Regions from separate parts of the Brevibacillus sp. MS2.2 genome, predicted to be linked through region 3. Evidence: riboswitches for the same ligand, from Rfam matches in the RefSeq annotation. Region 3 holds a riboswitch; each other region holds the start of a gene.
What was found. A riboswitch is a leader RNA that binds a small molecule or an ion and turns the genes downstream of it on or off. The one in region 3 is predicted to bind S-adenosylmethionine.
Positions count from the first base shown of each region.

Region 1: linked by a shared signal. The riboswitch ahead of HP568_RS00875 (BMP family lipoprotein) and the one ahead of HP568_RS11625 (2,3-diketo-5-methylthiopentyl-1-phosphate enolase) in region 3 are both predicted to bind S-adenosylmethionine.
Region 2: linked by a shared signal. The riboswitch ahead of HP568_RS23630 (pyridoxal phosphate-dependent aminotransferase) and the one ahead of HP568_RS11625 (2,3-diketo-5-methylthiopentyl-1-phosphate enolase) in region 3 are both predicted to bind S-adenosylmethionine.
Region 4: linked by a shared signal. The riboswitch ahead of HP568_RS08200 (homoserine dehydrogenase) and the one ahead of HP568_RS11625 (2,3-diketo-5-methylthiopentyl-1-phosphate enolase) in region 3 are both predicted to bind S-adenosylmethionine.

Region 1 is NZ_JABSUZ010000001.1:201,273-208,452, reverse strand. Features, by position in the region: gene HP568_RS00890 (MarR family winged helix-turn-helix transcriptional regulator) at 78-491, opposite strand; gene HP568_RS00885 (DUF3298 and DUF4163 domain-containing protein) at 698-1,315, opposite strand; gene HP568_RS00880 (methyl-accepting chemotaxis protein) at 1,471-2,946, shown strand; SAM riboswitch class I at 3,102-3,224, shown strand; gene HP568_RS00875 (BMP family lipoprotein) at 3,425-4,453, shown strand; gene HP568_RS00870 (ABC transporter ATP-binding protein) at 4,592-6,121, shown strand; gene HP568_RS00865 (ABC transporter permease) at 6,096-7,166, shown strand; gene HP568_RS00860 (ABC transporter permease) at 7,153-7,180, shown strand, end outside.
Region 2 is NZ_JABSUZ010000033.1:49,880-57,059, reverse strand. Features, by position in the region: gene HP568_RS23640 (aminotransferase-like domain-containing protein) at 1-940, opposite strand, end outside; gene HP568_RS23635 (hypothetical protein) at 1,136-1,606, opposite strand; gene HP568_RS23630 (pyridoxal phosphate-dependent aminotransferase) at 1,760-2,941, opposite strand; SAM riboswitch class I at 3,026-3,141, opposite strand; gene HP568_RS23625 (MFS transporter) at 3,202-4,458, opposite strand; gene moaC (cyclic pyranopterin monophosphate synthase MoaC) at 4,462-4,944, opposite strand; gene HP568_RS23615 (methylated-DNA--[protein]-cysteine S-methyltransferase) at 5,117-5,656, shown strand; gene HP568_RS23610 (2OG-Fe(II) oxygenase) at 5,649-6,362, shown strand; gene HP568_RS23605 (SPL family radical SAM protein) at 6,375-7,180, shown strand, end outside.
Region 3 is NZ_JABSUZ010000010.1:53,409-60,588, reverse strand. Features, by position in the region: gene HP568_RS11630 (2-hydroxy-3-keto-5-methylthiopentenyl-1-phosphate phosphatase) at 1-621, opposite strand, end outside; gene HP568_RS11625 (2,3-diketo-5-methylthiopentyl-1-phosphate enolase) at 618-1,832, opposite strand; SAM riboswitch class I at 1,918-2,095, opposite strand; gene HP568_RS11620 (sigma-70 family RNA polymerase sigma factor) at 2,268-2,744, shown strand; gene HP568_RS11615 (anti-sigma factor) at 2,744-3,925, shown strand; SAM riboswitch class I at 4,022-4,167, shown strand; gene mtnK (S-methyl-5-thioribose kinase) at 4,303-5,532, shown strand; gene mtnA (S-methyl-5-thioribose-1-phosphate isomerase) at 5,529-6,569, shown strand; gene HP568_RS11600 (GNAT family N-acetyltransferase) at 6,668-7,180, shown strand, end outside.
Region 4 is NZ_JABSUZ010000007.1:49,463-56,642, reverse strand. Features, by position in the region: gene HP568_RS08215 (arsenic resistance protein) at 1-770, shown strand, start outside; gene HP568_RS08210 (VOC family protein) at 828-1,643, opposite strand; gene HP568_RS08205 (CapA family protein) at 1,721-2,890, shown strand; gene HP568_RS08200 (homoserine dehydrogenase) at 2,953-4,218, opposite strand; SAM riboswitch class I at 4,305-4,416, opposite strand; SAM riboswitch class I at 4,483-4,589, opposite strand; gene HP568_RS08195 (methylated-DNA--[protein]-cysteine S-methyltransferase) at 4,866-5,357, opposite strand; gene HP568_RS08190 (DinB family protein) at 5,365-5,880, opposite strand; gene HP568_RS08185 (cyclase family protein) at 6,006-6,629, opposite strand; gene HP568_RS08180 (Gfo/Idh/MocA family protein) at 6,650-7,180, opposite strand, start outside.

The sequences.
Region 1 (7,180 bases), on a different contig from region 3:
TTATCCATCGCACAAGGAAAAATGGATAACAAAAAATGACTTCACCGAACTGTTTTGGGTGAAGTCATTTTTACTTGTTACGACGGTTGTAAATTATCGTTCATTTTCTTCAATACGCGGTTAAAGATAGCGAGTTCTGCTTCGTCGAGGCCGCGGAGTGCCAGCTCTTCTTGCTCTTTGGCAGCCTCCAGCCATTCCGGGAACCGTTCAACTGCTTGCGGGGACAAGGACACATAGCGCTCACGCTTGTCATCGCCCTCTGAGCGAATAATCCAGCCCATCTCTTCCAATCGGGTGAGTGTCCGGGTAATCGTCGGCGCTTCTACATTCAGGTAGTTGCTCAATTGAACCTGGGTGAGCGATTCACGATAATGCAAGCAAAGGATAATGCCCCATTGCGAACTGTATAATCCCATGGGAGCCATCGTCCCATTTAACGATTTACTGAATATTCTTGCTGTTTGGCTAATTCGATGACCATAATATTGCATGAGTATATACCTCCAGGAAAGCTGGTCCGATATATCGTACGCTTTATTGCTTAAGTAAATATGTACAATAACATACTAGCAGTTCCGGACATATAAGTAAACGTTTATTCGATGACGAAATAATGGATTTTCTGACACAAATAGAATCAGGCGAGTGTCATGGAAGAAGACACTCACCTGGATGAAAACTACGGTGGTACAGTGCACTAATCTGCGGACAAGATGCTCAAAGGTCCTTTTTCATTGATGAGCGGCTCCAGTTCATAGACGGAAATGGGGAACATGGGGAAACCGACGTAATAGGGCGTAATTTCGTACAACTGGAAGTAGATGACCAGTGCTTTGTCGGCGAGGTAATAATCTTGATCGGGCTTAATCGAAGTAAAGCCATTGAGTGTGGGGATGTTTCTTTCTTTGATTTGACGCTTGATGTTTTCAGAAATCACCTTGACGTAATCGCTTCCTGGCTTGAATAATTCCCGCAGTGTATACAGCTTGCCTGTTTGGATATCTGCAGTGATCGACCCGAGGAAGGTCATGCCATGAGCCATTTGCGGTGTGTAGGCGTAGTTGCTCAACACGACGCTGAAAATACCGCGTTCGTTTGTCTTGATCTCGTAGCTTCCTTGCATTTCTGTATTTCCCGGTACCTGAACCCGTTGCTGCTCATGAATTAAGCCTTGAACCGTTTGAGAAATCGCCCGGTTGATCTCTTTTTCCGCTTGCTGATTGGCTAAGCCTGCCAATTGGGGATAGTAAATCGTAGTGTTCGGACGGCTAATCGTCCGTGTCAGCACAGTGGCTGGCAATTGATTGAGTTCCACTTTTCTCCGGTTGCCTCCTGTACGTGTGAGTTGTGTAATAGCCTATTCGAAATTGTTTTTGGCTGTTCTCACTTTTTTCACAAATTTGGCAAAGGTTTGGCTATATAATGGGGAAAGAATCCGATACATAAGTAATAGGAAAAAGGGGGGCAATTATGATTCAATTGATTCGCAATACCTTGACTGACAAAGAAGGCTTTATGATTTTCATCCTATGGAATCATTTGTGGATGGCGGGACTCATTGCCTACCAAGTGGATGTGAACTTCTGGAAAGTGACGTCCTTGGGATTGCTGGTCACTTTAATTGTTTCGCCGTATTATTTCATTCGCAAAGATAGTCATGTGATTCGTTATCTGGTAGCAATCGGACTCATGTTTTATGCGATTTCATTCGATCACTTTACCACTTATCAAGAGGTTTCGTTCCTCGCCTTCATCGTCATGGGCTTTTTGGCAGCCTATTTGGACTGGAAGCTAGTAGTAACAGCGGGAATTACCCAAATCGTCGTCACGGTTGTCGGGTTTTATACGGGAACGTACGAGATTTTCAACGGTGATTTTTCCGAGCTTAATCTGGGTGTGCGTATCGTAGCGATTCTCATGATGATGGGAGCCGTCACGTATCTGTGTCTCGCCGGACAAGCCTCCCTGCAAAAAGCGCACGACGCAAGGCAGGAAGCGGAAGAGAAGGAGCGCCGTCTGGAAGAAATGCTTTTGAACATCCAGGAAATGACGGAGCAACTGGATCGTACAAGCGATCATGTTCATGAACATGCGGAAGGTACGAAGCGCAATACAGATGAAATGATGGTAGCCTTCAAGGAAGTCGCCGTTGGTATGGAATCGCAGGCGAATTCTACGGTGAAGATCGAAGAAGAGGTTCAATCCATCGACCAGGAAATCGAGGCAGTCACAACACAGACCAATGCAATGAAAACGGAATCGCAACAAAACAACCGTCGTCTGGCAGATAGTGTTCAGATGATGAACGAGCTGTCCTTGCAGATGGAGCAAATTGTGCAGGCAGTCAATGTAGCAGCCTCTACGATTCACCAGCTCAATCGGCAGGCGAATCGCGTAGAGGAAATTGTCGGCGCGATTAATCAGATCGCGACACAAACGAATCTCTTGGCGCTGAATGCAGCGATTGAATCGGCGCGTGCAGGCGAGCATGGACGTGGATTTGCTGTTGTAGCAGATGAGGTACGCAAGCTGGCGGAACAAAGCGCGACAGCTACGCAGGAAATTACCGACATTTTGAAGTCTCTCCATCAGGAAAGTGAGAATGCGGTGCAGCATATGAGCAATGGGGAAACGTCTGTTGCAAAAGGCCAAGAGCTGGCGGTGAAAACAGTGGCCTCCATCGAAGCAGTGCGTGCTGGGATGATGGCCTTCCTGGAAGCGGCTGATCAAGTAAGCTCCAGCATGGACCGGGTAAAAGTGCGTTCCGGTGAAGTTGCCATCGAGATGTCGACCATTACAGCGGTAACCGAGGAATCCGTAGCCAACTTGGAAGAGCTGTTTGCGACAGCAGAAAACCAGCATCAAAAAGTGCGTGAGATTACGGAAGAGCTGGGCGAGCTGAATACGTTGTCTCATCGTCTCCAGCAAACCTTTCACGTAAAATAGGTAGGGGCTGTGGTTCTCGCCAATTTCTCGGTGCTGAAAAGACGACTTTTTAAACTTCGATTTACTTTTAGAAGTGTTTGGAATTGAGAAAAAAGAATTGCATTTTTGAACCGTTCTGCTAGAATGAATTCCATTGTAACTAAATATATTCACCTACCTTATCAAGAGCGGCGGAGGGACTGGCCCGATGATGCCCGGCAACCACTGATCATGTCTATGCATGAACAGAAAGGTGCCAATTCCTGCAAAACCTGTACCATGGTTTTGACAGATGAGGAAGAGAACGGCTACGTACGCAAACTCTTCCTCCGGGAAGAGTTTTTTTGTTGTATTTGTATAGGGAAGGGGGTAATAAACGAACGATAAATTAATTTTATATGAGAATATTCGTAAATGGTATTGAAAAAATGGGTAAAAAGCCGTACATTACCTATTAGGATAAAGAAAAACGTAAAGTTCGGATAGGGAGAGATACATCATGAAGAAGCTATTGCTCGCATTAACGACATTCGCAGTATTGGCAACAGGGTGCTCGACTGGCACAAGCGCACCTGCTGATCAGCCAGGAGGACAAGCGGCAGGACAAGAGGGCGCGGCCAAAAAGCGAATTGCCTTGATTTTGCCCGAGAAAATCGGTGTGAATCCGTTCTTCCAACAAATGGATGATGGTGCGAAGAAAGCCGCACAAGAGCTGGGTGCAGAAGTGAAAACGATTGAATCTACGGACCATGGAGCGATTGAAGAGAATTTGCGCGTGGCTGTTGCAGAAAATTATGATTTGATCATCACTTCTTCCTTTACATCAGAGGATGCATTGAAAAAAGTAGCTACCGAAAATCCTGACCGTAATTTTGCGATTATTGATACTGTAGTGGATTTGCCAAACGTTCGCAGTGTTACCTTCCGTGAGCAGGAAGCAGCTTACCTGGTGGGAGCAGCAGCAGGTCTGGCAACGAAAACGAACAAAGTGGGCATGGTTGTCGCTCTTGATATCCCGCAGTTGAAAAAATGGACAGTTGGCTTCGAAGAGGGCTTGAAAGCGACGAATCCAAAAGCAGAGCTGATGGTCAACTATGTAGGAAGCTTCACTGACCCGGCAAAAGCGAAGGAATTGGCTTTGCTCCAAGCTTCCAAAGGCGCTGACTTCATTAACGGTGCAGCAGCAGTAGGCGACCTCGGCGTTTTCGAGGCAGCGAAGGAAAAAGGCTTCTTCACAGCAGGTCAGGACGTTGACCGTACGACGATTGATCCAGAGCATATTGTTCTGTCCCAATTGAAAGGGACTGACGCGGCAGCTTATGAAACCGTGAAGACCTTTGTAGAAGGAACATTCAAACCAGGTGTTGTTGCGTACGGCTTGAAAGAAAAAGGTGTTGGCGTAACCTATGTCACGCACGAAAGCAAAACGCCTTTGCATGCTTTTATTGGACAAGAAGTGGTGGATAAAGTGAAAGCGATCAGCGATGAGATTGTAGCGGGTACTCGCAAAGTACCAGACCAGTTTTAAAAAGGTAGCTCGGTGCTGAAAAGCTAACTTTTTGAACGCTTATGTAAAGCTTGTGCACAGTGATGGATGTGACCGACTACGGCTGTGTAGTCGGTCTTCCATTTTCATAAAAGGACGTACAGAAATGAGGGAGTGGGAATGACCGATCGCTTGGAAATGAGGGGCATGACCAAGAAGTACGGAGATTTTACCGCCAACGACAAGGTGTCGTTCTCACTGGCAGCAGGAGAAGTCCACGCGATTGTCGGGGAAAATGGAGCGGGCAAAACGACACTGATGCGGATGCTGTACGGGATGGAGCAGCCGACGTCGGGAGAGATCGTGTTAAACGGTAAGCCAGTCGTTTTTCGCGGACCAGAGGATGCGATTCGAAAAGGGATCGGGATGGTTCACCAGCACTTTATGCTCTTCGGAGAATTCAGTGTGACTGAAAATATCGTGATCGGATACGAGCCGAAGCAAGCGGGTTTTTTCAAAAGAAAGGACGCGGAGGACAAGGTGCGGGCGCTGAGTGAGCAGTATCGCATTCCGATTCATCCGCAGGCCAAGGTAGCGAATTGCTCGATTGGGGAACAGCAACGGGTCGAAATTTTGAAGGTCCTGTATCAGGGAGCGGATATTATCGTGCTGGACGAGCCGACCGCTGTCCTTACCCCGCTGGAGGTGCGCGACCTGCTGCAAACGATTCGAAACCTGGCAAAGAGCGGCAAGAGCGTCATTTTGATTACACATAAGTTGCAGGAAGTCATGGAGGTAGCTGATCGTATTACAGTACTGCGCGGAGGCAAAGTGACGGGAACGGTTTCCCGTACAGAAACCAATGCGGACGATTTAGCCAGACTAATGGTCGGACGTGAATTGCAGGAGTTAGCTGAGCGACTTCCTCTGGATAAAGGCCCCTTGTTGCAGGTAGAGAATCTCTCGGTTCGAGAAAAGCAGACTCTGCTCGATCAAGTCAGCTTTACCGTGCACCACGGGGAAATCGTAGGAATCGCAGGTGTTTCCGGGAATGGTCAATCGGAGCTGCTGCAAGCGATCAGCGGCTTGCGAGCGGCACAGGAGGGCACGGTGCGATTAGGCGGCAAGGACGTGACGAACAAATCAGTTGCCACTATTCGGGATGCGGGCTTGGCGCATATTCCGGAGGATCGCTACCTGTGGGGAACGGCCAAACTCTCAAGCGTCGAGGAAAATGCGTTGATGGGCTATCAGCGAAAGTCTGCTTACAACCGCCGTGGCGTCGTTTTGCGGGAGAAATTCCGCCAAGTCGTAAAAGGCTGGGTAGAGCAGTTCGCCATCAAGACAGGCTCCCGACAATTGCAGGAGCTGGCTGGGAATCTGTCAGGTGGAAACTTGCAAAAGCTGATCGTAGCAAGGGAACTGGGACACGAAACCCCGTTTTTGATTGCGGCTGAGCCTACGCGCGGGGTGGATATCGGTGCCATGGAGTACATCCATCAGGCGCTGATCGAAAAGCGCAATCAGGGAGACGGGATCTTGCTAGTCTCCTCCGAATTGTCCGAAATTCTCGCCTTGTCAGACAGGATTTTGGTCATGTATAAAGGGCGAATCGCTGGAGAGCTTTCACGCCTGGAGGCAACCGAAGAAAAAATCAGCGTGATCATGGCGGGAGGAAGCATTCATGGCAGCAATCAAAGAGCTATCTAAGTCATTGGTTCAGCCGTTATTGGCTGTCGTCATCGGTTTGTTGACCGGGGCACTGGTCATTGCTGCAGTTGGCGAATCGATCTTGGGCACCTACCAGGAAATGTGGAAAGGGGCCTTTGGCAGTTTTTATTTCTTTACATCTACATTAGCGAGAGCCACGCCTATCATGCTGATTGCCTTGGGTCTTTCCCTCGCATTTCGGGCAGGGGTATTCAACCTGGGGGCGGAAGGGCAAATGGTGCTGGGTGCCGTCAGTGCTGCGTTAGTCTCGATCTACTTGCCAGCGCCGGGAATGATCAAAATTGTGGCGGGTATGTTCGCAGGAATGGCGGTCGGCGGGTTCTGGGCGTTGCTGCCGGGCTTTATGGAAGCACGCTTTCGTATTCCGTTGCTCATCTCTACGTTGCTCTTCAACTATATCGCGGTATTGTTTGCGAGCTATCTCGTGACAGAGCCATTCCGGGATCGCACGGGTTCTGCGGCACTTGCACAGACCGTCATGCTGGAGAAAAGTGCGTGGCTTCCGAAGCTGTTTGCCGGGATGAGCGTGCATGCAGGATTTTTGTTTGCGATCGTTGCAGCGCTGCTGTTGTTCTGGGTACTTCGTTTTACGCCTTTTGGTTATGAAGTAAAGATGCTGGGTCAAAACTCGCTGTTTGCTCAATACGGAGGAATTAATCGCATTCGGGTGATGCTGACCGGGATGTTTGCCAGTGGTGGACTGGCTGGCTTGGCGGGAACCGTAGAGGTAATGGGGGCGCACTATCGTTTTGTGGACGGGGCGCTGACTGTACCGGGCTTCGCCTGGACGGGCCTGATGGCCGCTCTGCTTGCGAACTCGCATCCACTTGGCATCATTGTGACTTCGATTCTGCTTGCTGCTTTTCAGACAGGAGCCATGGGGGTAGAGCGCAATACGGATGTGCCGCTGGAGCTGGCAAGTGTGATACAAGCGGTATTGATTTTGTTCATCTCTGCCAAGTTCAGCTACGACTGGTGGAAAAAGCGGAAGGCAAAAGGAGGGGAATCGCATGGAGCTCTTTGATTGGTCCCTCCTCA
Region 2 (7,180 bases), on a different contig from region 3:
AGTTTTGCGCAACCAAGAGCTCATGCATCCATTCCATGCGCGCCTTGTAGGACTCGCGGATTTTCTCAATGTGACTCTCCAGATCAAAGCGGGACAAAAGCTCATACAAAGCGTACTGATCAATTGTGCTCGACTGCAAATCAACAGCTTGCTTCGCCTTCACCATCATTTGAATCACGCGTGTATCTCCAATGGCCCATCCAGTACGCAAGCCTGGCGCGACAATTTTGGAAAAGGTACTGGTGTACACCACACAGGAATCAGTCGGATGCTCATCCAGTGAGAAAATCGAGCGATACGGTGCTTCCCCATCGAATTGGATCTCTCCATATGGATCGTCTTCCAGAATGAGAATGTTTTGGGCCTTACATTGACGAAGCAATCCGAGACGGCGTTCGAGGCTCCATACCTTTCCTGTCGGATTGGCAAAGGTAGGAATGACGTACACCATTTTCGGACGATACTGGGCTATTTTTTTCGCCAGATCGTCCAGATCCATCCCATCGGCATCACCGTCTACGGGAATCGCTTTGATTCCCCGAAATTGGAACAACTGAACGGCTGCCAAATAAGTAGGGTTTTCTACGAGAACGACATCGCCTTCGTCTAAATATACACGGCACAACAAGTCTACTGCTTGCTGAGAGCCCGTAGTGATGATCATATTATCTGAACCGACGTTCATATGCTTTTGCTTCATGCGGGATGCAATCCACTCACGAAGCGGCAAGTAACCATCAGTCAATCCGTACTGAAGAGCTTTTGCTCCTTGTTCGAATGCGCGGTTGAACGCTTCGCGCATCTCTGCGATTGGAAAAGAATCCTCTGCTGGCAGTCCACCTGCGAGCGAGAGCACTTGATTGCCTTGGGTCAGCTTCAAGATTTCCCGGACAGCCGAGGAGGATAGTGCTTCAACAGATTTTGAAAATGAGTACTCCATGTTCCGTTCCCCCTTGATTTTGCTTATCCTTGTTTTATCACTCTCCCTCTCGTAAGTCCAATCCTTGGTAGCTATGAGTGGATAGGTTTTGACTATGTCGAGCGGTTGTTCAATCGTTAGTCTTGACACACTTCATGCAAAAAACCCCTCTTCGTATCAAACGAAAAGGGGTCCATATGTATGGGCTATATCTTCCTAGGCAATTCGGAACACACGTGGTTTCTCTGTGTGTGGGAGGAAAGAGAGGTCTACATGCGCGGACGCTTCTTCCATACCAATATCGCTTGCCAACAGTAACGCCTCTTCCTGGAAGGTCGGCGTACAGCTGCCTTCATTCAGTTCACAGAGACGCTTCAATCGCTTCAGTCTCTCTGCGGACTTCTCCACTCTCATGCATTCGTTCGTCAGCTCACAAACGTTAACGTGACGAGCATCAGCGATCATGCTGATATCATTCACATGGACAATCAGTCTTTTGCCTTCTTCTGTTACAAATCCGATCGAGCAAAAATGCGCACCTGACATTTCCAACCGAGTGAGAACAGCATTGGCGTAAACTTCTCCAGTCCGCAAGCGAATCTGGCCTGCTTCAATGGCTCCGCCGATTTTCCGCTCGTTGGCGATCACCGTATACATATCCGTGTAACCGTTAATCTGATAGCGCATGGTACCCTCCCGCTCTCGCTGAGACTAATTATCATTAACAACAATGACATCGTATAATGAAAATCATTATCTGTCAATAATGAGAATGATTTTTATTCTAGAAGAAAAAACCACACTCCATTTATATGGTAGTGTGGCCAATTTGACTCGCTTTTATTTGGTTTTCGTAAATAACCCTAACCGCTCAATCCGTTGGACCGCTTCTGCGAGACGATCTTCATTGGATAACAAAGCCGCTCTCACATAGCCCTCACCTGTCGGACCAAAGCCATTTCCCGGCGCTACGACAACATGCGCTTTTTCCAAAAGCAGGTCAGAGAACTCCACGGATGTGAAGCCGCTTGGAACAGGAAGCCAAGCAAAAAACGAACCTTGTGATGGTGGAGCCTGCCAGCCAATCCGATGCAGATTGGAGTACAAGGCATTGCGGCGGCTTTCGTAGACAGCCACGAGGTCGCGAACGCACTGCTGCGACTCCGTCATCGCTTTGGCTGCCGCCATCTGTACCGCTCCGAACAGACTGACGAAGTAATGGTCCTGAATGAGATTGATCAGACGAACCAGCTCGCGATTCCCTACCATGGCACCAACACGCCAGCCTGCCATGTTGTACGTTTTAGACAACGTATAGAATTCTACGCCCACTTCTTTTGCTCCCGGAACCTGCATGAAGCTGACCGGCTTTTTCCCGTCATAGCTGATCGCCCCGTAGGCGAAGTCGTGGCAGACGACGATTTCATGTTTTCGCGCAAAACGAATCGTTTCCTCATAAAACTCGAGTGGTGCGTTGACTGCTGTCGGATTGTTCGGATAGTTGAGAAACATCAGTTTCGCTCGATCCAAATCAGCTTGGGAGAGCTGGCTGTAGTCTGGCAAGAAGTCATTTTCCGCCTTCAGCGGCATCATGACCATCCGTCCGTTTACGACAGCAACCCCCGACCAATAATCCGGATAGCCTGGATCTGGAACCAGTGCAACATCGCCTGCGTTCATGAGTACTTGGCAAATCTCTACGAGTCCGGTTTTGCTGCCGAACAATATCGCTACTTCTTCCTCCGGATCGAGGTCCACATCAAATTCTTGCTTATACCAATGAGCCACTGCCTGCTTCAGTTCCACGCGTCCCTGAAAAGGCGGATATTTGTGATGGAGTGGTTGTGCCGCTTGTGCCTGTAATTCCTCAATAATGTGCGGCGGTGTCGGCAAATCGGGATTGCCCTGCCCCAGGTTAATGACGTCATGGCCTTGCGCAATGACCTTGTTTACTTTTGCCACCAGGGTCGCAAAAAACTGGGTAGGGAGTCGATCAATCATGTCGGAGGGTTGAATGCGCATCTTTCTTCCATTCCTTTCTTGGGGCCCAATACAGTAAAACCCCCTTTTTCCATACAGAAAAAGGGGGAGATCAGCTTGGTCACGTCCTTATCTGTCAGGAAAAAAATCCTGCTGGAATTGGCACAGCATCTGTCCATCACATGGAACAGATCCGCTGCCGGGCTTCATAGGGCCAGTCCCTCCACCTCTCTGAATAAGTCAAACACACGGAATATACTGTTTTTTCGTCTATATCATACTACTTGAGCACGTATACCGTGTCAAGATGCTTGATTCTGTACGGGTACTTGATGCCTTCTTTTTTGAAAAGAGGTGTGGAAGGCAAAGAATGCGACAGACACCAACGACAAGCCTGCCATCACGAACAATAGTCCCTGCGCATGAATCGATTGGAAAATGAATGCGCCAAGCAATGGTCCGAGCATCCGTCCAGCTGATCCAGTCCCTGCAATCAGCCCTTGAATGAAGCCTTCTCGTCCCTCTGGCGTAAACTGTGCAGCAACAGCCGGCACCGCTGGCCACACGAGCATTTCTCCCAGCGTCATGATGAACATGCCTGCCACAAAGCCTGCATAAGCCGTTGATTGAGACAAAATCAGCATCGACAAGGCAAAAATATAAGCGCCCAAGAGCATTTGTGCCTTTAGCGTACGGGCAAAGCGTCGAATGACCCACGCAATCAACGGCTGACCGAACAGGATCAAGCCGCCATTCAGCGTCCACAACAGACTGTATTGACGGAGTGTAATGCCCAGGGATTGCATGTAAGTCGACAGCACCGTCGTCCACTGTACATAGACAATCCAGCTAATTAATAGCCCCCCGCATAATAGCAGCAAAGCCCCCCATACCACCTTTGACTCTTGCTGTGGTTGTCGCAGCACATCACCAGTTGCTTGCTCAGGCATGCTTTGTCCAGTCGTCGAGTTTTGGCTTTGTTGTTCCACCCTTTTTAACTGACGCGGCAAAATGAGCATGAACATGGCGAGAACGACCACTTGCGAAATGGCATTACCGAAAAACGTCCAGGCAAATGACACACTTGCCAAGAAGCCGCCCAACGCAGAACCGGCAGCTACCCCCACATTGAGGGAGACATAAATCAGATTGATTCCTTTCCGTCCTCCGTCCGGCCATAACACTACGGCCAGTGCATTCATCACAGGAGAAAGTGTTCCGTAAAAAAGTCCATTCAGCAGAAGCAAGGCAACATAAATCGTAAAATCTTGCGTAACACCTAAGCCGATCGATATCAGAATAACGCCAATGGAACCGACAATGATGGTGCGCATTTTGCCCCAGCGGTCAAACATCATCCCGCCGACAATACTCCCGATCAAGAATGCGCCTTGATTTAAAAGCAACAAGAAGCCGGCTACAGTCAGCGGCTTTCCGAGATGGTTGTGAATATAGATCGTGACTAGCGGCCAAATACACGCCATTCCGGTAGAAAAAATGACGGCAGCAATCGCCAATAAACGAATGCTGCTCGGATAGGATTCCCACTTTTGCCTCATGCCTTACTTCTCTCCCCGATGGAAATCGCCGCTTTTTCCGCCTGTTTTGGATTGCAGACTGGTTGGACCGATTATCATTTCTTTATCCATGGCTTTGCACATGTCATACACCGTCAAAGCCGCTACGCTGACAGCGGTCAACGCCTCCATCTCGACGCCTGTTTTCCCTGTCGTCTTCACGGTTCCTGTAATCGCAAGCGTCGTTTCATCTACAAAAGCAAATTGTATGTCGATGCCAGTCAATGGCAGCGGATGACACATCGGGATGATTTCCCACGTCTTTTTGGCAGCCATGACACCTGCTACCTGCGCAACGGCGAGTACATCGCCCTTTTCGATTCGACCTTCGCGGATTCGGGCGAGGGTTTCGGGTTTCATGCTGATTTGGCTCTCGGCTACAGCCACCCGTTTTGTGACGTCCTTTTCAGACACGTCCACCATCCGCGCTCGATTTTGTTCATTAAAATGTGTTAATTGATCAGCCATACTCGCATCGTTCCTCCTCTATCTCCTCCTACCTTACTCCCGCCGCTGGATAAAAGCAATGGGAATGTAGAGGACTTGTTTCGTTATCTTGCTCATCCACTCCTTAAAACGTACGAAGAGCAGGTGCTGGAGGTTATACTGTGCGTACACAGTTCAAAGGAGGCGTATGGAAATGGAAACGATGAAGGATCAGACGGTACGTTGGTCAATGCTAGTGCATGGTGATTGGACCATTTATTTGGCTGCTACGGCTGCCGGGCTTTGTTATATTGGCTCGGTCAACCAGCCTTTTGCCGAATTGGAATCGTGGGTTAAAAAGCATCGCCCACAAAGTGCATTGGTGCAAGACGATCAATGGCTAAAGCCTTTTACAACAGAACTGATGGAATATTTGCAGGGAACGCGCGAGCATTTTTCCATGGATTGCGACCTGTCTGGAACGCCTTTTCAGCTCGCTGTCTGGGAGGCACTGCGCCAAATCCCATACGGTCAAACGGCATCGTACACCGACATTGCGAACATCATTGAAAAGCCTGCTGCTGTTCGTGCTGTCGGTGCCGCAATCGGTGCCAATCCGGTTCTCATTACAATCCCTTGCCACCGCGTTGTCGGTAAAAACGGTTCACTAACTGGCTATCGTGGTGGATTGCCCATGAAGACAACTCTGCTTGATTTGGAGAAAAAGACGAATCGGAGTGTGAAGCATGGCTAAATCGGTGACAGAAAGGATCGCTGCACTTGACTGGCATTCCATACAACAGGAGCTGGACGAACAAGGGTATGCTGCTTTTCCTTCCTTAATAAGTGCAGATGCGTGCAAAGAATTAATCGCTACGTATGGACAGGATGACCTTTTTCGCAATACGATCCAGATGGCACGGTACCGTTTCGGTGAAGGGGAGTATCGTTATTATCAGGCGCCCCTTCCCTTGCTCTTGCAGGAGCTTCGCGAAGGCTTCTATCCAATGCTTGCGCAGACTGCGAATCGGTGGCTGGAAATGCTTGGACGCGAAGCCATCTATCCTGCCACCCTCCCTGAATTTTTGGCGCAATGTCACGATCAGGGTCAGCTACGCTCCACTCCATTGATTTTGAAATACGAAACGGGCGGCTACAATTGTTTACACCAGGATATGTACGGGGAGGTGTTCTTCCCGTTTCAAGTGGTTTTTGCCTTGAATCAGAAGGAGACGGACTACAGGGGCGGAGAATTTCTGCTGATGGAGCAACGGCCGCGCGCGCAGAGCCGGGGACATGTGATAACCTTGGAGCAAGGCGCTGGCCTGATTTTCCCGACATCCTATCGTCCTGTGCAGGGAACGCGAGGCTACTATAAAAACACACTGCGCCACGGTGTCAGCACGATTACCTCGGGCACGCGCTACAGCCTCGGGATTATTTTTCATGATGCAAAGTGAGGAACGCCCAATATGAAAAGCATCCTTTCCTATAAAATGCCGAAAACCCTCCTCAATAAAGGAAGCGGATTTCTTGCGGATTACACCCATTCGCTCAATCCGTATACGGGCTGTTCTTTCGCCTGCTCCTATTGCTATGTTCGGCAAATGCCTGTCTCTTTGTTTCGCAACGAGCAATGGGGCACGTGGGTTGACATTAAGCAGCAAGCTGCCGACTTATTGCGCAAGGAGCTAATGCGGGCAAAGAAAAAAGGAAAGGTGACCATCTTCATGTCTTCGAGTACAGACCCTTATCAGCCCGTCGAACAAACGGAAAAGGTAACGAGGTCTTTACTCGAAGTCATGGTAGAGAATCCACCCGATTTTTTGCTGGTGCAGACGAGAAGCCCCTTGGTTTGGCGGGATGCCGATTTGTTGCTCCTGCTGGGGGATCGCGTCCGCGTCAGCATGACTGTCGAGACCGATTTGGAGGAGATTCGCAGGCACTTTAGCCCACAGGCTCCCCCCATTCAAGCGAGACTCAAAACACTCCAACGCTTGGCGGAAGCAGGCATCCCTACACAAGCAACAATTGCCCCTGTTTTACCTAGCAGTGAGTCATTCCCGGAGATTTTGCGCCCCTTGGTCACACGTGTCTGTGTCGACGATTTTTATATGGGAGATGGCAGCGGCGGTAACCGAACGAAAAGAAACGGCATACCCGCACTCTATGAAGAGCTTGGACTGGAACAATGGTATGATCCTTCCGCCTATCGAATCGTCTATGATCGGCTAGTACGTATTTTCCCCCCGGATCAGATCTATTTGAGTCAGGAAGG
Region 3 (7,180 bases):
GAATGTGGCAAACTTGCTATGCGGCAATTGCAGCTCTTCCGCTTTGTCAGCGAGGAAGTGACGGGCAATCACATAGTCAGCGATTTTGGCTCCAGCCAAATCCGTGATAGAGTCGCCGATGACGATGCGGAAATGGGTCGCTGGATCGTAACGGCGGATGATCGTCGTCTTGCACATACCGCAGCCGTTCGTGCAATGTTTATCGCAAGCGTTAGGCCATGTAATGGTGATCCGCTCTCCGCTAAAATCACTGCCGTTGCAGTAGATCGGAACATCGGAGAGATCAAAAGGGGCCAGGATAGGCTCCAGGAAAAAGTCGATGCCGCCACTCGTGATCAACAGCTCGATGCCTTCTTCGCGACAATAGCTCACGAATTCAGCAAATCCCGGGCGAATCGTCGCTTCATGGACAATAAAATCGATAATGTCCTGGCGCAAGGAGGAGGGCAAGAGTTGGAACAGCTTGCCAACTCCTTCCTGAACGCTTATTTTTTGCGAAAGGATTTGCTCCGTCAAGGCTTCCCACTCAGGGGGAGCAAACTTGCGGACAATCGCTACAATGTTGTCTTTTTCGGTAATCGTTCCGTCGAAATCGCAGAACAGGACGAGCTTCTTGCTCATCGTGCGCCACCCCACTTTTCTAGGGCGATCGCCAGTTCTTGTGAATCAGCGGCGGCTTCTTCCAGTGTTCGGCCAGCAGTGACTGCCTCAATCGCAGCAACGAATGCTTTTGCTCCTGCGGTTGCTCCACCAGGATGACCGTGGATTCCGCCTCCTGCATTGACGATTTGATCCAGACCGAAGTCTTTATAAAGCTGTGGAACCAGTCCCGGATGAATGCCAGCAGAGGGAACCGGGAAGGAACGGCGTACACCATTCAGCGGGTCAGTCAAATGCTTGGCGAGCTGCAACGCTTCTGTCTTGTCCAGGGCGACGTTACCATATGGAGATGGGAAGAGCACCAAATCTGCACCAGCTACGCGCATCAACGTTCCGAGCAGAAGCGGGGTGGCGATACCGTAGTCGGGTGATGGATAGTAAGCGCCTGCCAATGCTGGATGCGCCATGATCGGTACGTGTACATCAGGATCGGCTGCCAAACGGTGCAGGGCATCAAAGCCAAAGGCCAGCACATTGAACAAGAGGCAGTCAGCACCCGCATCTACTGCACGTTTCGCTTTTTCGTTCAGTTCATGTACAGGTCCAGTCAGGTTGGCTGCATAGAGGACGGGCTTGCCTGTTTCGGCTTCGGTCTCCTGAGCGATCTGCTTGAACGCTTTGATCCTTTCGATAAAAGGAGCGCGGTCATCTGCAAAGAAGATTTCGTCATCTTTCACCAGATCGACTCCGCCCAAGGCTTGTGCCCGGAATTGCGTTTTCAGGTCGTCGAAAGGAAGGCCCAGGCACGATTTGAAAATGCTCATCAAGAGCGGTCGGTTATGTGCTGCTAAACGTTCGCGCAGACCGTCAATGCCGAACTTCGGTCCAGGAAAAGCCTGAAGGAACGAGTCAGGAAAAACGATGTCGACGAGCTTGATTTTGCCATCCATCGATAGTTTGCCGAATATTCCGGTCAACAAGGATGGAATGTCTGCTGTAAAATTACGAGTCGGATAGCTGACGGTAATCAAACCGCGTGTTTCTCCGTTTTCCAGTGTCTCAAGTGGTGTCGCGCTCACGGCTTCACCAAGATACGGCGCTAGCTCAGCTTGCTTGGCAAGCGGTAGGTCCGTCCAGGAACCGACTGTCATGCCGACAGCTATGGCTTGTGCCTTTTTGTTCAAGTCTTTTGCTTGTGTGAGATAGGTGACGAGGATACGTTGTTCACTCATGGTACGTCTAATCCTCCTTGATAAATTAAAAAAGCCTCCCCATTGAGCGGGGAGGCGGTTGTCGACTAGGAAAGCGTCTCGTCTCCTCTCATCTCTCGGGTCAGTAGCCGAGATGAGCCAAAAAAAGCTCGATCTCGACTCTTATCCGTTGGAATTAGCACCGTTTCGCTATCCAAGGTACGCATCATCAGCGTACGATTCATGGTATAGCGCCGGTTGCCGGGCATCATAGGGCCAGTCCCTCAGCCAGCTCGCGATAAGAGTTATTCGTTTCCCCCATGATATGACGTTCATTGTCAGGAGTCAATCTTTGTTTTTGCAGAGAATGTGCAGCAGGTTATTAGAAAAATAAGACGAAGGTGAAACTTTTTGGCAATTCTTTCGTGGTAAGGGAGGAAGGGGTGTGAACGGCTTGGGAAAGTAGGTCTGGAGGATGTGTACCAGCTGCATGTAAACGATATTTACCGCTATCTTTTCCGGCTGACACGAGATGAGAGACTGGCAGAGGATCTGACACAGGAAACCTTTTGTCGCGCCTTCTCTTCCTTGGATGACTACCGTGGGGAAAAAGTACGGCCCTGGCTGTTCAAGGTGGCCTATCACGCTTTCGTGGACGGTTATCGCAAGAAGACGAAACAACGATTTGCGTTTGTGGAAGCCTTGCCAGAGCGACGTGATCATTCGGTGGTTGATCCGGCAGAGCATGTCGTGAACAAGGAGCTGTGGGAAGTGGCCCATGACTATTTGGAGCAACTTCCGGAAAAGCAGAGACAGGTCATTTTGTTGTCTGCCATGCAGTTTTCCTACGCGGAAATGGCAGAGGTACTCGGAATCGAGCTGGCAGACGTCAAGCGTTCCTTGTTTCGGGGACGACAAAAGATGCGGCAGTTGTGGAGGGAGGAAAGCCGGTGATGAACAAGGATGAGAATCATCGCGAGCAAAGGTTGCTTGCTTATTTGCGTGGGGAAATGGCGGAAGAAGATTCGAAACAATTCGAGGAGGAAATAGCCGCTGACGAGGAATACGCACAGCGGTTGGAGAGGCTTTTGTTGGGGGAAGAAACGAGAGAGGACAACGTGAAAATAAAACAGCCTGAAACACTGTCCGCTGAAAAACAGCGTGCCATTGTTCGCCGGGGGAAATGGAAAAATCGGTTATACAACGCTGGATTCACAATAGGGCTTCCCTTTTTGGCAGGAGTTGTGTTGCTGATTCTGAATGGCTGGGTTGGGTCTCTGATGCATGAAGATCTGTTTCACGTTGCGAAGTCGATGGTCAATTTTACTCAACCAGGTGTGAGAGTGGGGAGTAGTGGTTCACAGGTCGGATTGCTGTACGGAAACATCAGCATGGAACTACGCGAGCGGGTTGGGGGAGAAGAAAAGAACGCGGGCCGATTTGAGAGTACGAATGTGCTATGGAACGTGAATGCCAAGCCGCAATGGACAGACGGGGTCAGAGAGCAAAAGCTGTTTTTCCGTTATCCGACAGAGGGGGAAACGGAGGATACCATGTCTCTCACTTCGGCTGCCTGGACGACGATGGAGAAGCTGCCCGAGGGTACCGTTTCGCAGCTTGCGATATCATTTGATCACTTTTTGACGTATGACGAGTACTATAAACTGGTTACCCGCCATGTTAACTCTTCAGGACAAGATACAGTTTGGTTTGCGGTAGATACAGGAGTAGAGCTCAAGCAAGCTGAAAGCGATGCCGGAGATGTGCTGTTTGGCTCCGGGGAAGTATGGGGATTTGCCCAGCGAGAAATGGATTACGGTGGTGCATATGAAAAAGGGGATGGGGACAAGGTAATCGCAAACTATCTGGAGGAGATGAGGTATTTGTCAGAGCAAGAAGACCTGGCTCGCGATATCGGAAAATCCTTACTCTTTGGCAGAGATCTACAGATAGCAGAGCGATATAACTACATGCAGCAAAACGGAGTTCGAATCTACGGAGCCGTCCTCACCGGACCTACGAAAGAACTACTGAAGCTCAAGTCCGAAAAGTCGATAACAGCAGCGTTTCTAGGCAAGGTAAACTGGTGGAATTGGGAGCGACCTGCGGCATCGGGAACACAATACAGCTACTGATAGCAAGGTGCGAATTTTTGCACAAAAGGGTGTTGACATCGTGGAAGCGTTGGTTGTATGATTCAAACTAAATCAAAAACCGAATACGTTTTGGATACCTTATCCAGAGAAGGTGGAGGGACTGGCCCGATGATACCCGGCAACCGACATGACGCCATTCAGACGCAAGGAAGCGACTGATTGACAGGCGACATGCACGGTGCTAATTCCTGCAGAAACAAAAGTGGTCTGGAAGATAAGGGGGACATCAACACGGTTCTTACACGTGACGACAGCGACCTCTTTTCTTCGGGAAAAGAGGTCTTTTTATTGCTCCAGGGACACAAACAAGACAAGTAGAGATAGAGGAAAAATACGTAGAGGGGAGTTTTGGAATCATGGCATATCGCGCATTGACTGAACAGGAAGCAGTGGAGTACGTAAAAGGAATACCGGGTCTTTTTAGCGAAGGAGCCGATCTGACCAGTCGCGAAATTGGGGATGGCAACCTTAATCTGGTTTTTGACATTCAGGAGCCGGCAACCGGTAAGAGCGTCATTGTCAAGCAAGCACTGCCTTTTGCCCGCGTCGTGGGAGAATCTTGGCCGCTTACGATTGATCGGGCTCGTATCGAGAGCGAGGCACTCCGCATTCAGCACAAATACGTTCCAGACTTGGTGCCGCAGGTGTATCATTTCGACGGGGAGCTTGCGTTGACTGTCATGGAAAACGTCGGGGACCACATCATCATGCGCAAAGGTCTGATCGAAGGAAAGCGGTACCCGCTATTTGCGAAGCAAATTGGTCGTTTTCTCGCGCAAACCTTGTTCTTTACATCCGATCTGGGCGCGCATCCGTACGATAAAAAAGCGCTAGTCGGAACATTCATAAATCCAGAATTATGCAAAATCACAGAAGACCTGGTTTTTACTGATCCGTATGAAAATGCGCCTACCAACGACTTCAATCCGTTGATTCGCCGGGAAGTCGAGGCGATCTGGAACAACAGGCCGCTGAAGCTGGAAATCGCCAAGCTGAAATACGATTTCCTTACGCGCGCAGAAGCGCTGCTGCATGGTGACTTGCATACCGGAAGTATTTTCATCACGGAAAACAGCCTGAAGGCAATCGATCCGGAGTTCGCTTACTACGGCCCAATCGGTTTTGACATTGGGGCGATTATAGCCAATCTGCTGCTCAACTACGCAGGACAGCACGGTCTGCAAAAAGATCAAGGAGAACGGGAAGCGTACCGCGAATACTTACTGGAAACGGTCGAGGATGTCTGGAATGAATTCGTTTCGCAATTCGTTCAGCTCTGGCACAAGCACGCCAAAGAACGCAGTGCCCATGTCGAGGGACTGTGGCAAAGCTACGTGAAGCGCTTGATTCAGGATACAGCAGGCTATGCCGGATGCAAAATCTTGCGCCGTGTCATCGGCTTGGCAGGTGTAGCGGATCTGAATGCCATTGAAGACGACCAGACTCGCGCAGAAGCAGAGCGTCTGGCTCTCTCGATTGGAGAAGCGCTGATTCTCGGTCGCGGCAGCATAGACGAATCGACAGATATCACGGACATCGTACGCACTGTGACCGAACGTTACTATCAGGAGGCAACGACAGTATGACAACCAGCACCCAATTGGCACCTGTTAAGTGGGAGAATGACGCATTGGTCTTGCTTGACCAGACACGTCTGCCAGTAGAAACGATCTATTTGAACTTGACTACCTCCGAGCAAGTATGGGGTTCCATCCGTCGTTTGGAAGTGCGTGGCGCACCAGCGATTGGCATGGCGGCGGCTTACGGACTCTACCTTGGGATTCGTGGCAGTGAAGCGAGTAACTACGACGAGTTTTGGCAGGAACTGAACCAGCAGGCAGACTACCTGGGCTCTTCCCGTCCGACAGCCGTGAATCTGTTCTGGGCATTGGATCGCATCAAAGCTCGTGTTGAAAAAGAAAGCGGAGCGTCGATTGCCGAGTTGAAGGCGGCAGTGCTTGATGAAGCACTGGCGATTCAAAAGGAAGACGCTGAAGTATGCCAGACCATCGGAGAACATCTGCTCACACTGTTGCATGACGGTATGGGAATTCTCACGCACTGTAATCCAGGGGCATTGGCTACAGCAGCGTACGGTACGGCTACCGCTCCCTTTTATTTGGCAAAGGAACGCGGCTGGAACCTGAAGGTGTACGCGGACGAAACCCGTCCTGTCCTGCAAGGCGCTCGTCTTACTGCATTTGAATTGCAGCAGGCAGGGATTGATGTGACGCTGATCTGCGACAACATGGCCGCGATGGTAATGTCCCAAGGGAAAGTAGAGGCTGTCATCGTGGGTACAGACCGCGTAGCAGCGAATGGCGATGTCGCCAACAAGATCGGTACGTATGGGGTAGCGGTATTGGCAAAAGCTCACGGCATTCCTTTTTACGTGGCAGCTCCCTTGTCCTCTGTTGATCTGGAGACACCGACAGGCGCAGATATTCCGATTGAAGAGCGTCCAGCCGAGGAAATTACCCATGGATTGGGCAAACAGGTGGCTCCAGACGATATCAAGGTGTACAATCCTGCGTTCGATGTAACGCCTGCGAAGTACATTACAGCAATCGTTACGGAGACAGGCATTTTCAAGCCAGAAGAGATCGGCAATAGCAAAAAATAAAAGAACTATTTTAAGCGTTCGCCCTGTTGTTACTGGCGGGCGCTTTTTGCTCATTTTGGTGTTTTCCAGTAAAATAGCCAAGAAAAGGGGAGATTCGTATGCAACCGATTCAACGGATAGCCATCAATGAAGATACGTACTTGAAACAATTAGAATTAGCTGATGCTGAGGAGTTATTTTTGCTTACGGATTCGAACCGGGAGAGTCTTATGGAATGGCTGCCGTGGCTGAATTATACGAAGAAGGTAGAGGATTCGCGCCAATTCATCCAAGCGACGATCAACCAGTACAACGATAATCGGGGCATCAACTACGGTATTTGGTACCAAGGACGTCTGGCTGGTACAGTCGGTGTACATACGGTGGATTGGATTAACAAAAAGACGTCCATTGGCTATTGGCTGGGTGCGCAATTTCAGGGCAAGGGCCTGATGACAGAAGCAGTGGCGACCTACTTGGACGTATTGATCTTCGGGTCGTGGGATTTGGAAAAAGTAACGATTCAGGCTGCTACGGAAAACTTCAAGAGCAGATCGATCCCCGAACGATTAGGGTTTCAACTGGAAGGGATACTACGCCGGAATGAATTCCTTTACGATCATTACGTGGAT
Region 4 (7,180 bases), on a different contig from region 3:
TAGCTGTACCTATTCTGGTTTGGGGGTTAACTCGGTTTCTTCCAACCGATCCGGCAATATTATTAGGTGTACTTCTTGTTTTGCTTACCCCCTGCATTGACTATGTTATTGTCTTTACACATCTTGGTCGAGGGAACGAAAAGCTTGTTTTGGTTTCGACCCCTATACTCTTTGTCACACAAATGCTTTTATTGCCAATTTATTTAGCGCTTTTTATGGGCAAGACATCAGCAGAAATTGTGAGTGTCGGGCCGTTTCTCGAAGCATTTTTAGGCCTTATTGTTGTTCCACTGGGACTTGCTCTCCTTACTCAATGGTGGTCAAGACGCAAACCACACGGAGAACGTTTTCTTGATGCGACAGCATGGCTTCCCGTGCCTTTTATGGCACTAACCCTCTTTATTGTTGTTGCATCCCAAATCTCTAAACTATATACTTCTTATCATTTTATTAGCCAAGTGATTCCCGTCTATGTAGCATATATGGCCATTACACCATTGATTGCACGTATCGTTTCTCGTATATTCCGTTTAGATACCGGAGCGGGGCGGGCTCTTATCTTTAGCGCAGGAACCCGTAACTCTCTTGTCGTTCTACCTCTTGCACTGGCGCTACCTGAACCTCTAAACGGGGTAGTGTCTGCTGTAATCGTAACGCAAACAATTGTAGAACTTATTGGGGAACTCTTATATATTCGTCTTGTTCCAAATGTACTTTTACGAGAGACGAACGGAACTGCTGAAAACAAAATGAATAGGCTTGGTAGATAATGAAACGATCTACATGACGGGCGGTGCGTTGGTACCGCCTCCCTCTCTTCCAAACAACTATTCCAGCGCTGCTAGAAAGTAAGATCCTCCACCAATCTTATACTCGCTATTCTTGCTCGCTCCTGTCAGCCTCACAAAAAACGGTCTCTGCCCACGATTTTTCCATGCAGTCTGCGCCAATCCCTCCTCAGTCGGTTGGCAAAGTACTACATTTCCACCCGGAAGCTCAAATGCCTGACAGATGGCCCCCAGTTCTTTATCGTGGAATTTTTCGCTCTTCTTCCATCCAAACCAGCTTTGCCAACGGGCTGTTGCTTCTTCCAGATCCTTTACTGCATAGCCTACTGACTGGAGATGGGCTGCACCGTTCGGATGTGCACCAATGATACCACGATTTGTCAAATCTTCTATTCTTTCTTCATCTGTCTGCGACCATTCAATGAGAAATGGCGGTAGAAGAGCACTATCTGTATCTTCGAGAAACAACATCCGCCACCGAAGGGTCGTGCCATCATCACGCGTACGACTTCCCGCAACAGGTCCCGTCACCTGCAAACCTTGGCTTCGCAGGCGCTCTGCCCACGCATCCATCTCGCTGGTCCGAAGCGCAATCTGGCCAAATCCTTCTCCCTTTGCTTCGTCCTCGATGCATTGACGTACGAGTGGATTATCTGATTGTCGAGCAAGCTCCTCGTGTTCAACCGCCAAAAATTCAACATAGGAAAGCCCGAAATAACTAAGGCTATTCCATGTCCCCCAAGACGCATGACGCCCTCCGGCTACCGCATGAAAACCCGCCTGGCAAAATTGTTCCGATGCTTCCTGAGGAGTTCGCTGTACAAAATGAACCAAATGATCAAAAGTTAATCGCACCTTTTTTCGCCTCTTTTCGTATTACTTATAGGATATCAAAACTCATTGATGTAAGGATAGAAAGACAAGGGGGAAAAATGAACGAGACCAGATCAAGCCGGGTAAAAGCTCGGCGCAAGCACTCACGCAGAAAATGGGTACGTGTTGGGAAGAGCACGCTCCTTTTTAGCGTGTTGGCCATCTTCGTCGTCGGAACCTACTACCTATTCCAAACTGCCATGGATAGAGAACATACCAACCCGAACACGCAGCCTGCACCTGACAATACCGTGAACCAAAAGGCTTCTGTGCAGCTCACCTTTGTCGGTGACATTATGATGTCAGGAAATGTAGAGAAAACCTTACTCGCAAACAGCTATGACTACCCATACAAGCATGTAAGCTCGCTCTTTTTGCAAGATGATATCACGATTGCCAATTTGGAGACACCGATCACCGAAACAGGTGTTGCTGCACAGAACAAGGCGTATGTCTACAAATCGTCGCCACTTGCTGTTCCTGCCATGAAAAACGCTGGGATTGATGTGGTGAATCTCGCCAATAATCACTCCATGGACCAAGGAGTTCCGGGATTACTGGATACCTTTGACGCTTTGGACAAAAACCGGATTGAATACGTCGGCGCCGGAAAGGATGCAAGCCGTGCCTATTCTCCTGTATTGATAGAAAAGAACGGCATCAAGATCGCGATTCTCGGCTTCAGCAGGGTCATTCCCGAAACGAGCTGGTATGCAGGGAATTCCCAGCCGGGTATGGCCGCTTCCTATGATCCTACGCTAGCAGTGAAAGCGATCCAAGATGCGAACAACCAAGCGGATCTCGTCGTGGTGATTGCACACTGGGGCAAGGAACGCTCCGATTATCCTGTCGATCATCAAAAAGAGTTGTCTCGTGCCTACATCGATGCTGGTGCAGATTTGATTGTTGGCGGTCATCCTCATGTCCTGCAAGGTTTTGAACGATACAACGAAAAATGGATTGCGTACAGTCTCGGCAATTTCATTTTCACACGATCAAACGAACCCAAGACTTGGGAAACGATGGTTCTGCAAGCAAGCTGTACGAAAAGTGGTGATTGTGAGCTGACGATGCTTCCGTTTCACGCAGAATTGGGACAAGCTGTACCCATGAATGAAAGCAACGGCGCTGCCCTGCTAAAACGCATTGAATCCATTTCTGAAAGGGTTGACATCCAAAGCGACGGGCGTGTACAGCCGCGTGCAAAAGCGGTGGAGACTGCCCCCTGACAAAAGAAGCCGTGTTTCTAGCTAACTAGAGATACGGCTCTTCTTCTTATGATTCCTCTTTCTTACGCAGATTCGATAATGGGGAAGCAGCGCACTTCTAAGCCAAAATCATTTTTCAATAGGGACTCGTGCTCTTCACTGATTCCTGTCACGATCAAACCTGCGCGCAAGACGCCTCCCAAGTCGAATTGGACTTTAAGTTTATGCACGTTGACTCCTGCCTGCTGAAGGAAATGCAAGACACGGTCTGGCGTAGCAGTATGACATGAGCCCTCCAGATAACACAGGACGTGTTCTTCCGAGTCCACCGTGACACCAGCTTTGGGAGCCGTTTTTTCTTTCCAGGTAGGATGCGGTGTGAATGGCTGTGTCAATAAATAGGCCAAATCCTCGACGACAGCACTCGCTGTAGGGAGCTCTCCTGCCCCTCTTCCTGTAAACAACAAGTCTCCCACGATGTTGCCGGATAGCTGTACAGCATTAAACGCGTCGTGGATTTGCGCCAACGGATGGCTCAGCGGAAGCATGGTTGGTTCAACAGATAGGCGAATTCCTTTCTCAGCTTGATAGGCCTGCGCGATCAGCTTGATCCGGTATCCCAGCTCGCTCGCAATCCGAATGTGACCTGCTGACAAATCTGCAATTCCTTTGCGAACAACATCTGCTAAAGGCAATGATTCTCCGTAAACAAGCTGTGCCAAGATATACAACTTGTACATAGCATCAAAGCCTTCTACATCCGAACGAGGGTCTGCTTCCGCATAGCCCAGCTCCTGCGCTTGCTTGAGCACCTCCTGGTAAGAGAGCTGCTCTGCCTCCATTTTCGTCAAAATGAAGTTCGTTGTTCCGTTGAGAATACCGCGAACGCCTTGAATATCGTTCGTGCGCAGGAACTGCCGGAGCACGCTCAAGATCGGGATGCCCCCTGCCACACTCGCTTCATAGGCAAGATGCACTTGATGCTGATTGGCCAAATCGACTAGCTCTGTTCCTTTTTTCGCCAAAAGTTCTTTGTTGGCAGTTACTACATGGCAGCCCTTTTCGATCAAAGCACGGACGTAGTCATAGGTAGGTTCTACACCGCCCATGACCTCCACCACGATATCCACATCGCTATTCAATACATCCTCAAAGTCTGTTGTCAGTAAAGTCGGGTCGATAGGAACCGCCCGCTCTTTTTCCGAGTCACGCACCAATGCCTTGACGATCTCAATTCGTTTACCCAGACGAGAAGCCAGCTTCTCCTGTTGTGAACGGATCGTTTTGATTACGCCTCCACCCACTGTCCCCAATCCCAATAATCCCACGCGTACCACTTCTGCACTCATCCTGACCACCCCATACCCCGAATTTTAGATAAAAAGAAAAGCCATCTTCGATAAGAAGAAGGCTTGTTAGCAGCTACTGCTCCTCCTCCTTATCTACCAGGACGTATATGTCCTGCAGGAATTGGCACCTTGTCACAAAATATGCGTGACGGTTGCCGGGCTTCATCGGGCCAGTCCCTCCACCTCTCTGGATAAAGAAAATATGAAATTGAAAAAAACCTTCTTCGCTAAGAAGAAGGTTCATCTACTAATGGAGTAACCCGCTTCTTATCTATCGAGACGAAACGTCTCGCAGGAATTGGCACCTTGTCGCAATATGCAACGGTTGCTGGGCTTCATCGGGCCAGACCCTCCACCTCTCTGGATAAGAACCATTTATGCTGTTGAGCTTTATTCTAAGAAATTCCAAGGCAAGCGTCAACAAAATTCTTTCTTTTCTGATTGCAAGCTGATTTGGCCAGGCTTTCTACCTCTTCCATACTGCAGCAAGTGCAATGAAACCCGCCCTCCTGGCATTCCTCAGGCAGCTCTTTTTCCTCGACATATCCGCACCATTGGCAAATCATAAGTTGCATCATCGCACGCCATAAGGAACCTGTTTCCCTCTATGAAATTGTCTATTCTCACTACTACCCTCAGATTTTACCTTATTTTTCCCTATTTTGTGAACATTGTTCGTGGGCCAGTAGCCATTCCTTTCGCCACAAGCCACCCGAATAGCCTGTTAAACTCCCGTTTGCTCCTATAATTCTGTGACAGGGTACGATGATGTTCAGCCGATTTTTTCCGTTGGCATTCCCGACAGCCCTCACCGCATTTTCCTTCCCAATCAACGCGGCTAGCTCCTTGTACGTAATCTTGTGCGCATAGGGAAGAGTGATCAATGTGTGCCAGACTGTTTTCTGAAAGTCTGTCCCTTTCATACACAGGGGAACAGAAAAGGACTGTCTCTCGCCGGAAAAATATTCGTCCAGTTGTTGCCGACAAACGAGGAGAGGCTCTAGGCATTTGTCTACTTGTTCAAGCAAAATGGGTTCGTCCCGATCTGTGAACATGATCGAACATACCCCGTCTTCTGTCCCACTGATTTCCAAGATGCCGAGTGGCGAAACATAATCAATTGTCTGTAATCTCTCCATACAAGACCTACCCTAGATACCGATCTTTCAAAATGGTTCTGTGGTGAGCTTCATGTCCAACAATCACATAGGCCAGCGTCCTTGCAGATAGCTTGTTTCCGTTGGCAAGTCCTGTACGCAACCACGCTTCTGGGGAGATTCCGCGAACCTGCGCGATGGTGGAAGCCCGAACAGCCTTATACTCTTCCACTAAATCAGAGAGGTCTCTTCGCTGAAAACACCCGTGTTCGACAAAAGCATTCTCATCAAAACCAACGAGGGGTGTCTGATCTCCTCTCGCGATTCTCAGCAAGCGATAGCTCATGATGCGTTCTGTATCGACGAGATGACCCAAAACCTCTTTTACCGACCATTTGCCTGGTGCATACCGATAATCAATTTGCTCAGGCGCAAGTGACGAAAATAATGCGACTTGCCTCTCTCCTTGTTGTGTAAGGATCGTTTGCAGATCCCCCTCCGGTACAAGTCCAATATAATAGTCAAAATATGCAGCGTATTCATCCTGCTCTGGTCGTTTGAGCATGCATTTCCCACTCCTCTTCATTCATTTTGGATAGACAAATTATACCACTATGCATCCTCAGCCAAGCATTTCTTGTCCAATACGAACGAACCCGCCTGATCTTCACAGGCGGGTGACCGTCACCATTATACGCTATGTAAGCCTTCAAACAGTAGGACCCTTGCCGGGGCTGCATCCGTGCCGATCAGCTTGAGTGGTGCAGCTACCAAAAAATACTCGCCTGGTGGGACCTCTCCTAGCCGCAATCCTTCCACGACAATGACTCCCGCTGCAAACAGCTTTTTATGTGTGGGGTGTCCTTCCTGGGCGCGTTCGATTCCAAGTGCATCGGTACCAATGCCCCGCACACCCAGCTCACTTAAATACTCTGCCCCTTCTTCAGACAGAAAGATGAATTCAAAAGAGAACGCCTCTTCAAAAGAGTTTTTCGTTTTAAACAGGACAAAATCTCCTCGCACAAGATCGAAGCTCTCTAAGTCGGAGCGAGTGATCCTGTCCTCTACCGCTGTGAGATCGAGAACCTTGCAACTGCCCACTAGCTTCTCCAAGGAAATACTCTCAAATGTATCGCCAGCATTCACCATGTGCAGGGGAGCATCCACATGGGTACCAGAGTGAAGGTCCATGTCGATTCTCGATTCTGTTACATAGCCATTGGTAGCGGTTCGTATTTTCGGCTGCTTTTCCGGCTTGTTTTTATACACCGTCATTCCTTCGAACACGGTGGCGGTTACATCATACATTTTCATCCCCAACGCCCTCCCTTTGCCTACTGTTTTTTTCGATCCGCTGGAAAAACAATCCCCATCTGTCTTCTCACTTCATCCATGACCTGCATGGCCATTTTGGATACTTCATGCGAATTCGTTGCAGACTGTCTGGCCCCGCTTCTCGCCAAGTGTAGGAATTCTCTTATTTCATAATGCATGGTCTTTGGGGGTTGAGGCCTTGTCACTTGCTCGATTCGTCCATCCCTGTAACGAATGTCCACTTCTTTGAGATGGTTGATTCGGTCGATCACCATCGTAGCGTCCTCCCCTTGAATTTCTGCTGGTTGATAGGAGGTAGTAATTTTCGAGAAGCTAATGATTGCATCCATCTCTCGATACTTCAAAAGCATACTGCCTTCTCCGTCCACACCAGAATCAAGCACAATTCCTTCTGCTTTGATGTCATCTGGTCTGCCAAAAAGGATGAGTAGCGGATAAAGACAATAGATTCCGATGTCCATCAAGGCTCCGTTTGAAAAAGCAGGATCAAAAGCACGTAAAACCTTTCCTTCGCGATACGCATCATAACG